DNA from 2 places in the Streptomyces sp. NH27 genome. Region 1 is predicted to be linked to the other one. Evidence: riboswitches for the same ligand, from Rfam matches in the RefSeq annotation. Region 1 holds a riboswitch; the other holds the start of a gene.

Evidence for each region. A riboswitch is a leader RNA that binds a small molecule or an ion and turns the genes downstream of it on or off. The one in region 1 is predicted to bind S-adenosylmethionine.
Region 2: linked by a shared signal. The riboswitch ahead of thrC (threonine synthase) and the one ahead of AC13HU_RS32175 (aminotransferase class V-fold PLP-dependent enzyme) in region 1 are both predicted to bind S-adenosylmethionine.

Annotation. Positions count from the first base shown of each region.
Region 1 is NZ_JACEGK010000573.1:78-4,615, reverse strand. It holds gene trpD (anthranilate phosphoribosyltransferase) at 1-937, shown strand, start outside; SAM riboswitch class IV at 1,102-1,219, shown strand; gene AC13HU_RS32175 (aminotransferase class V-fold PLP-dependent enzyme) at 1,431-2,795, shown strand; gene AC13HU_RS32170 (Lrp/AsnC family transcriptional regulator) at 2,862-3,143, opposite strand; gene AC13HU_RS32165 (rhomboid family intramembrane serine protease) at 3,140-3,919, opposite strand; gene AC13HU_RS32160 (hypothetical protein) at 4,087-4,347, shown strand.
Region 2 is NZ_JACEGK010000033.1:12,981-18,215, forward strand. It holds gene AC13HU_RS05155 (TetR/AcrR family transcriptional regulator) at 1-444, shown strand, start outside; gene AC13HU_RS05160 (alpha,alpha-trehalose-phosphate synthase (UDP-forming)) at 607-2,031, opposite strand; gene AC13HU_RS05165 (glucosyl-3-phosphoglycerate synthase) at 2,302-3,267, opposite strand; SAM riboswitch class I at 3,452-3,583, shown strand; gene thrC (threonine synthase) at 3,602-4,924, shown strand; gene AC13HU_RS05175 (ubiquitin-like small modifier protein 1) at 4,921-5,196, shown strand.

The sequences.
Region 1 (4,538 bases):
CGGCGAAGCCACCGACGCACAGATCGCCGGCTTCGCGGTGGCGCTGCGCAGCAAGGGCGAGACGGTCGCGGAGATCGCCGGACTGGTCGAGGCGATGTACGCGCACGCGACGACGATCGAGGTGCCGGGCCCGACCGTGGACGTGGTCGGCACCGGCGGCGACCGGTCGAACTCCGTGAACATCTCCACGATGTCGGCGATCGTGGTGGCCGGCACCGGCGCGCGGGTGGTGAAGCACGGCAGCAGATCGGCGTCGTCGAAGAGCGGCGCGTCCGACGTGCTGGCGGCGCTCGGCGTCAACCTCGACCTCGCGCCGCAGCGGGTCGCCGAGGTGGCGCAGGAAGTGGGCATCACCTTCTGCTTCGCCGTCAGGTTCCACCCGGCGTTGCGTCATGTGGCCACCGCCCGGAGCGAGTTGGGGGTGGCGACGCCGTTCAACTTCCTCGGCCCGCTGACCAACCCGGCCCGGGTGAAGGCGCAGGCGACCGGTGTCGCGGATCTGCGGATGGCGCCGATCCTCGCCGGGGTGCTCGCCGAACGCGGCTCGTCCGCGCTGGTGTTCCGCGGTGACGACGGCCTGGACGAGCTGACCACCACCGCGACCTCGCAGGTGTGGGTGGTCGGGGACGGCAAGGTCGAGCACACCGGCTTCGACCCGCGGGACGTCGGCCTGGAGTTGGTGCGGGTGGAGGCGCTGCGTGGCGGCGAGGCCACGTACAACGCGGACGTGGCCCGGCGGCTGCTCGCCGGTGAGCGCGGGCCGGTGCGGGACGCGGTGCTGCTCAACTCCGCCGCCGCGCTGACCGCGTTGACGCCCGCGGACGGCGGCACGCTGGAGGAGCGCATCTCCAGGGGCCTGGCGCGGGCCGCGGAGTCGATCGACTCGGGCGCGGCCGAGGCCGTGCTGGAGCGGTGGGTGGCGGCCACCCGGGCGTGAGACGCGGCACGGGCCCGAACGCCGGAACGTACGCGGACGCGTACAGCCGGTGGGCGTATATCCGGGCATATCGGTGCGAAGTATGAAGGCGCGGGTGTGAGGTGCCGTCCACTTCCCGGACGGCACCTTGCGCCCGCGTCGCCGTATGGCAGAATCCTGTTCCAGGTCACGAGTGACAGCGCAAAGGCCCCGGCTCGCTGTCCGGCAACCCTCCGTCCGAGGCGGGGTGCCCCGGGTGATGACCAGGCTGTGATGCAGCGAGGCTCACAGCAAGCCGGACTTGGGAGTTCTTTCATGAGCAAGCGAATGCGTTAGGGCCAGTCGGCCCCGGTTCTGCAACCAGCAATTCCGCCCGATCACCATGCTCCGCGCCGCCCGCGCAGCCGCTTTCGGCTGCCGCTTCGTGGTGCTTTCGCCTGCCTTCCGCCGGGAGTTCGCCTTGACTGTCACCACCAGCACCACTGGTACCACCGCCGACGCCGCCCGCAGCGCCATCGGCACCGCCGCCACCGACTGCCCGACCTGTACGCCCGCTCCGCTGCCCGTGCTCGGCCGGGATGTGCGGGTGCCGCTCGTCACCGGTGGGGAAGTGGGGTACGCCGCGCTCGACTACGCCGCCAGCGCCCCCGCCCTGCAGCGGGTGTGGGACGACGTCGCCGCCTACGCGCCCTACTACGGCAGCGTGCACCGCGGCGCCGGCTACCTGTCGCAGCTGTCCACCGACCTGTTCGAGCAGAGCCGCGAGACCGTCGCGGAGTTCCTCGGCTGCCGGCCGGACGACGAGCTGATCTTCACCCGCTCCACCACCGACTCGCTCAACCTGCTGGCCGCCGCCCTCCCGGCCGGCACCCGCGTCTTCGTCTTCGACACCGAGCACCACGCCGCCCTGCTGCCCTGGCAGCGTGCCGACGGCGCGCAGGTCGAGTACCTGCCCGCCCCGCGCACCCCGGAGCAGGCCGTCGCCTCCCTCGACGTGGCGCTGCACGGCGCCCCGAAGGGCCCGAAGCTGGTCTGCGTGACCGGCGCGTCCAACGTCACGGGCGAGATCTGGCCGGTACGGGAACTGGCCGCCGCCGCACACCGGCACGGCGCGCGGATCGTGCTCGACGCCGCCCAACTCGCCCCGCACCACCCGGTGGACATCACCGCGCTCGACGTCGACTGGGTCGCCTTCTCCGGGCACAAGCTCTACGCGCCCTTCGGCGCCGGGGTGCTGGCCGGCCGGGCCGACTGGCTGCAAGACGCGCGGCCGTACCTCGCGGGCGGCGGGGCCACCCGCAAGGTCGCGCGCTCCGGCGACGGGCTGTCCGTCGAGTGGAACTCCGGCACTGCCCGGCACGAGGCAGGTTCGCCCAACGTGATCGGCGCGTACGCCATCGCGTCCGCGTGCAAGGCGCTCACCGAGGCCGGCTTCGACTCCCTTGTCACCCGTGAGCGTGAACTGCTCGCCCGGCTGCGGGACGGGCTCGCCGAGCTCCCCGAGGTCCGCGTGCTCTCCCTCTTCGGGTCCGGCTCCGCCCGGGTCGGCGTGCTCTCCTTCGTCGTCCGCGGCTGGAACTCCTCGCACTTCGCGGCCGCGCTCTCGGCGGAGTACGGGATCGGGGTGCGGGACGGGCTGTTCTGCGCGCACCCGCTGGTGCGGACCCTGCTCGACACGGAGCCGGACGAGCCGGGGGAGTGCGGGGCGCCCGACGCCGCGCCCGGCGAGCGCTCACTCAACGCCGTGCGGGTCAGCTTCGGGGCGGGCACGCCCGAGGAACACATCGATCGGTTCCTCGGTGCCGTGCGGACCCTCGTCCGCGACGGCGCCGCGTGGCGCTACCGCACGGAAGCCGGGCGGTGCGTGCCCGTACGGTGACGGGACCGCTCGGGTTGCCCGGTCCCGTGAGTTCCCGGACCTCGCGGTGGCACTGCGTGCGGGCTGCTACGAGTCGAGCCCGATGGAGAACGCGGCCTCCAGGTCGTGCTGGGAGTACGTGCGGAACGCGACGTGCGTGTCGGTCACTTCCACCCCCGGGATCTTGGAGATCTGCCCGGGGATGATGTCCGCGAGATCGTCATGGCGGGCGACCCGGACCAGCGCGACGAGGTCGTACGTCCCGGTGACCGAATACACCTCGCTGACGTGATCCAGCGAAGCGATCGACTCGGCGATCTCGGGGATCTGGTCCACTGAGGTCTTGATGAGCACGATCGCGGTGATCACGGCTGGACGTCTCCTTGGGTGGGTCCGATGACGACGCTCACCTTACGCCGTGGCCGGTAGCAGGCCCATGCGCACAGGAACCCGAGGGCGAAGCCGACCACGTGGGCGAGGTAGGCGACGCCGGGGCCGCCCTGCGCGGTCTGGGCGGCGAGCCACTGGAGGACGAACCAGAAGCCGAGCACGACCCAGGCGGGGAACCGTAGCGGTACGAAGAAGAGGAAGGGGAAGAGGCTGGTGACGCGGGCCTTGGGATAGAGGTAGAGGTAGGCGCCGAGGGCACCGGAGATCGCCCCGGAGGCGCCGACCAGGCTCTGCGTGTCGTTGGTGTTGGCGAAGGCGAAGCCGTACGTGGCGAGGTAGCCGGCCGCGAGGTAGAAGAGGGCGAAGCGGACCCGGCCCATGCGGTTCTCGACGTTGTCGCCGAAGACGTAGAGGAAGAGCATGTTGCCGATCAGGTGCAGCCAGCCGCCGTGCACGAACATTGAGGTGAGCACGGACAGGAACGGCACCTTGGTGAACGCGCCCGGGGTGTGGCAGCCGGTCGGCAGGTCGAGCTGGTCGACCGGGATCCGGCCGTGGAACAGCTCGCTGGGGATGACGCCCCAGCGGTCGAAGTACACCGCCTGCGCGCACTGGAGCGCGTGCCCGCTGCCGTAGAGCCGGACGAAGCCGGAGAGCGGGCTGAGGAGGAACACCGCGGTGCAGATGCCGATGAGCGTGTAGGTCACGACCGGCGGGCGGCGGACCGGGTTCTTGTCGTACACCGGGATGACCATGCACTGATCATGACGGAACGGGACCAACCGGCAAGGACCGCCTCGCCGCAGCGCGCCGGACCTCCGAGGCCGTAGGGTGACCGGGGCACACACGCCCTTCGCGATGGGTATGGGTGAGCCATAGTCCGCCCAGTAGACGCACCGAGACGAGAAGAGGTGCGGAGCCGATGACGGTTCCCCTGCCGACCGCGACCACCCGGTGGCGCTGCACGCTGTGCGGCAACCTGACCAGGTTCGATGTCACCCGGTCGACCCGCGTTGTCGAGTACATCCACCTCGACCTGGGCGGTGAGCCGCGTACCGAGGAGACCGAGGTGCTCGGCGAGACCGTGGAGTCCGTGCGCTGCCGCTGGTGCAACGCGGTGGACCAGGTCGAACTGGTGGACCGCCCCGGCAAGGACGTGACGGACGGTTCCGTACCGGGTTGAGCTCTGTTACGGGGACAATGGAAGTAGCAGGCGGCGGCCGGAGGGATCGAAGGGGGCCGGGAGGGCGCCGAGGAACCCGACAGGAGTGACTGGTGGATGGTAACGGCGGCCTACCGCTGCCCGACGAGGAGAGCGGGCCGGGCGCCGGAGCGGCGCGGGGCGCCGAGCCGGTGCGGCACGCCGTGCCCGCG
Region 2 (5,235 bases), on a different contig from region 1:
ACCCTCTACCGGCACTTCCCCACGAAGGAAGCCCTGTTCGAGGCCGTCGTGCACGACCGGCTGCACCAGCTCATCCACCGTGCCCGCGAACTCGGCGACACGGAAGGCGACTTCGGCGGCGACCCCGGGGCCGCGCTGGCCGCCTTCCTCGACCACCTGCTGCGCGAGTCCGCGCCCAAGCAGGACCTCGTCGACGCGCTGGTCGGCTCCGGCGTCGACATCCAGGACGCGGTCATGGCCACCGCCGCCGTCCTCCGCGAAGAGATCGGCGGCCTGCTCACCCGTGCCCAGGCCGCCGGCACCGTCCGCGCCGACCTCACCGCCGCCGACCTGATGGCGCTGGTCTCCGCCTTCCTGCACGCCATGCGCCCGCGCTCGGCCACCCCGGCCGACCCGGCCCGGCTGCTGTCGGTGCTCCTCGACGGCCTGGCCCCGAAGCCCTGACGCCCGGTCCGTCCCGCCGTTCTGACGCCCTGCCGTCCGGACGTCCGGACGTCCCGGGCGTGGGCTACGAACCCGCGCCCGGGGAGCGGACCCGCGAGGGAGAGAGCGCCCTGGGTGGGGATCGCGTGGTCGTGGCCGCCCGACTACCCGATGGGTGCCCGACTACCCGCCGAGCGCGTGGAGTTGGTCGAGGAACCACTGGCGCGGCGGGAGCGCGGTGGCCGCCGCGGCCAGGCGCTTGGTGCGGTCGGCGCGGTCGGCCTCGGGGAGGGTGAGGGCGAGGTTGAGGGCGACCGCGGTCGCGCGGATGTCGTAGGGGTTGACGGTGAACGCGTCGTCGCCCAACTCCTCGAAGGCGCCCGCCTCGCGGGACAGCACCAGCGCGACCCCCTGGTCGGAGACGACCGGGACCTCCTTGGCGACGAGGTTCATACCGTCGCGGATCGGGTTGACGAGGGCCACGTCGGCGAGGCGGTAGGCCGCGAGCGAGCGGGCGAAGTCGTCGTCGACCTTGAGGATGACCGGCGTCCAACTGGCGGTGCCGAACTCGTCGTTGATCGCGGTGGCCACCCGGGAGACCTCCGCGGTGTACTCCCGGTAGATCGCCAGGTCCTGCCGCGACGGGTAGGCGAAGGCGACGTGCACCACGCGCTCGCGCCAACCGGGGTGCTCGGTGAGGAGTTGCCGGTAGGCGTGCAGGCCGCGCACGATGTTCTTCGACAGCTCGGTGCGGTCCACCCGGACGATCAGCCGCCGGCCCGGCCCGGCCTCGGCCCGCAGCGCCGCCATCCGCTCGCCGACGTCGGGCCGCTGCGACCGCTCGCGCAGGAACTCCCGGTCGGCGCCCAGTCCGTGCACGCCCAGCCGGGTCGTCCGGCCCCGGTACGTGACCGCGTCGCCGTCGGCGGACACCTCGGCGCCGAGCACGTCGGCGCAGCACGCGGCGAACGCGGCGGCCCAGCGACGGGTGAGGAACGCGGCCCGGTCGGCGCCGAGGATGCCTTCGAGCAGTTGCGTGGCCACGTCGTCGGGCAGCAGGCGGAAGTAGTCCGGCGGAGCCCACGGCGTGTGCGAGAAGTGGCCGATCCGCAGGTCGGGGCGGCGCTCGCGGAGCAGCGCGGGCACCAGCGCGAGGTGATAGTCCTGCACGAGGACGGCGGCGCCCTCGGCGGCCTCCCGGGCGAGCGCGTCGGCGAACGCTTCGTTGTACGCCGCGTAGGCGGCCCACTGGCCGCGGAACTCCTCGTCGAAGACCGGCTCGAACGGGGTCTGGTACAGCAGGTGGTGCACGAACCACAGCACCGAGTTCGCGATGTCGTTGTACGCCGCCTGGAACACCTCCGGCGGCACCGCGATCATCCGCACCCCGGGCTCCGCGACCCCGCGCCGCACCGCCTCCCGGTCGCCCTCCGACAGCGCCGCGCACACCCATACCGCGCCCGCGTCCGGGCCGATCGCGCTCAGCCCCGAGACGACGCCGCCACCACCTCGACGGCTCCCCAGGGCGCCGTCGGGTTCCACGGTGTACGACACAGGGCCGCGATTCGACGCGACCAGAATCCGGGCACCCTGCGAAGATCCCTCCATGCCGCGAGCCTAGCCATTTGCTGCGCAGCTCAAACGTGTATTCGGCGCCCTTCGCCCGTTGCGATGCCCCACGGCTTCCCCCGGGGAGGGTGCCCTCCGGGCAGCGGCGCCCACCAGGGCGCCTGGCAGGTGCCCCCGTCCGCCCAGTACTGGCCGGTGGTCCGGATACTCGCCGCGGGGGGCTGGGCCTGCGGGCCCGGCGCGCCACCGCTCTGGTTGCTCGCGCAGTTCCCCGCGCCCCTTCGGGGCACCCTCTTCCGTAACGCCCTGTTACGCCGCGTAGCGGGCGAGGTATTCCGGGACGGCGCCCATGGGGGGCCGTTCCTCCGTGTCGACCGGGTGGGTGCTGGGCACGAAGGAGGTGCCGGTGCGGCCGAACTGCGTGAGTCGGGGCCGTACGAGGTGTCCCCGGGCGAGCCGGACCTGCGCGGTCCGGTAGATCGCCGCGGCCATGCGCCCGAGTGCCTGGCCGTCCTGGTGCCGGTGGTGCCGCACCCCGACATCGACCTGCCCGAGAGCATCCAGGCCGACCAGGCCCAACGCGTCTATGAGCATGCCGAGTTCGACGCCGTAGCCGACCGGGAAGGGGAGCCGTTCGAGCAGCGAGCGGCGGGCCGCGTACTCTCCACCGAGCGGCTGGACGAAGCCGGCCAGCTGCGGCCAGTGCAGGTTGAGCAGGGGGCGGGCGACGAGTTCGGTGACGCGGCCGCCGCCCGCGGGCAGCACGGCGCCGTCGGTCTCCAGCGGGCGGTCGTACATCGCCTTGACCAGCTGCACGGTGGGTTCGGTGAGCAGCGGCCCGACGATCCCGGAGACGAAGCGGGTGTCGAACTCGCGCAGGTCCGCGTCGACGAAGCAGACGATCTCGCCGCTGGTCACCAGGAGCGACCGCCACAGCACCTCGCCCTTGCCGGGCACGGGGGGCAGCCGCGGCAGGATCAGGTCCCGGGCGACCACGCGGGCGCCGGCCCGGGCGGCGACCTCGGCCGTACGGTCGGTGGAGCCGGAGTCGACGACGACCACCTCGTCCACCAGCGGCACCGCTGCGGACATCAGGTCCCGGCGGATCGCGGCCACGATGGCGCCGACGGTCGCCTCCTCGTCCAGTGCCGGCAGCACCACGCTGATCGTGCCCTGGGCGCCGGCCGCGCGCTTGGCGGCGAGCAGCAGGTCAAGCGGCCGGTCGGCGGCCGACCACGACCGGCTGTGCAGCCAGTGCTCCACCTCGTCGAGCACGTGAGTCCTCTCCCTCGCGCCGGCCCGATGCCCGGCATGTGATCCATCTCGCGGTGCGGACGACTATCTCAACCGCCACCCGTGTCGGTTACAGTCTTGAACAACGCGTGACGCCACCGCATGCCGGGGGCAGGACGCGGGACAAACGCGACGGGTGCGGTCCGCACCGGCCCGGTCGCCATACCGCTCATCCAGAGGGGCAGAGGGAACGGCCCGTAGAAGCCCCGGCAACCCTCCCGCCGACCGCGAGGTCAAGCACGGTGGGGAAGGTGCCAATTCCGTCTCGTGACGCGCCCGCGTGCGAGGAAGATGAGGAGAAAGGGCCTCGCCTGTCATGGCTGCGCAAACCGTCGCAAGTACCACCGACTCCACCCCCGGCACCCAGGGTGCCCAGGACGCCGGAGCACCCGCACCGTTCGGACCGGCCGCGGCGCTGTCCTGCCGGGAGTGCGGCACCCGCTACCCGCTGAGCCCGGTCTTCGCCTGCCTGGAGTGTTTCGGGCCGCTCGAAGTCGCCTACGACCTGCCGACCGGCGACCCCGAGGCGCTGCGCGCGCGGATCGAGGCCGGGCCGACGAACATCTGGCGCTACGCCCCGCTGCTGCCGGTGCCCGCCGACGTCGCCACCAAGCCCAACCTCAACCCCGGCTGGACCAAGCTCGTCAAGGCCGACAACCTCGCCCGCGAACTGGGCGTCACCGGCGGCCTGTACGTCAAGGACGACTCCGGCAACCCCACCCACTCCTTCAAGGACCGGGTGGTCGCGATCGCGCTGGAGGCCGCCCGCACCTTCGGGCTCACCACGCTCTCCTGCTCCTCCACCGGCAACCTGGCCGGCGCGGTCGGCGCCGCAGCCGCCCGGGCGGGCTTCCGCTCCTGCGTGTTCATCCCGCACGACCTGGAGGCCGGCAAGGTCGTGATGGCCGCGGTCTACGGTGGCCAACTGGTCGGCATCGAGGGCTCGTACGACGACGTGAACCGCTTCTGCTCCGAGCTGATCGGCGACCCGATCGGCGAGGGCTGGGGCTTCGTCAACGTCAACCTGCGGCCGTACTACGGCGAGGGCTCCAAGACGCTCGCCTACGAGATCGCCGAGCAACTCGGCTGGCGGCTGCCGGACAACCTGGTCATCCCGATCGCGTCCGGCTCCCAGCTCACCAAGATCGACAAGGGCCTCAAGGAGCTGATCGCGCTCGGCCTGGTCGAGGACAAGCCCTACAAGATCTACGGTGCCCAGGCCGAGGGGTGCTCCCCGGTGGCGGCGGCCTTCAAGGCCGGGCACGACGTCGTACGGCCGGTGAAGCCGGACACCATCGCGAAGTCGCTGGCGATCGGCAACCCGGCGGACGGCCCGTACGTCCTGGACATCGCCCGGCGCACCGGTGGGGCCGTGGAGGACGTGAACGACGAGCAGATCGTGGACGCGATCAAGCTGCTCGCGCGGACCGAGGGCATCTTCGCGGAGACCGCGGGCGGTGTGACCGTCGGCGTGCTGAAGAAGCTGATCGAGTCCGGGCAACTGGACCCGGCCGCCGAGACCGTCGTGCTCAACACCGGCGACGGACTGAAGACCCTGGACGCGGTGGCGCCGACCACCGGACCGACCGCGACCATCCGCCCGACCCTTGCCGCATTCCGAGAGGCTGGCCTCGCATGAGTGCTTCCGTACGTATCCCCACCATTCTCCGCACCTACACCGGCGGCCAGGCCGAGGTGCCCGCCGAGGGTTCGACCCTCGCCGAGGTGATCGACTCGCTCGAGCGCGACCACAAGGGCATTTCGGCGCGCGTGCTCGATGACGCCGGAAAGCTGCGGCGCTTTGTGAACGTGTATGTCAACGACGACGACGTGCGGTTTTCCCAAGGGCTCGAGACGGCCGTGCCGGATGGCGCGAGTGTCTCGATCATTCCCGCGGTCGCCGGCGGCTGAACCTCGCGGACGAACTTCGTCTCGGCGGCTGAACCGGCC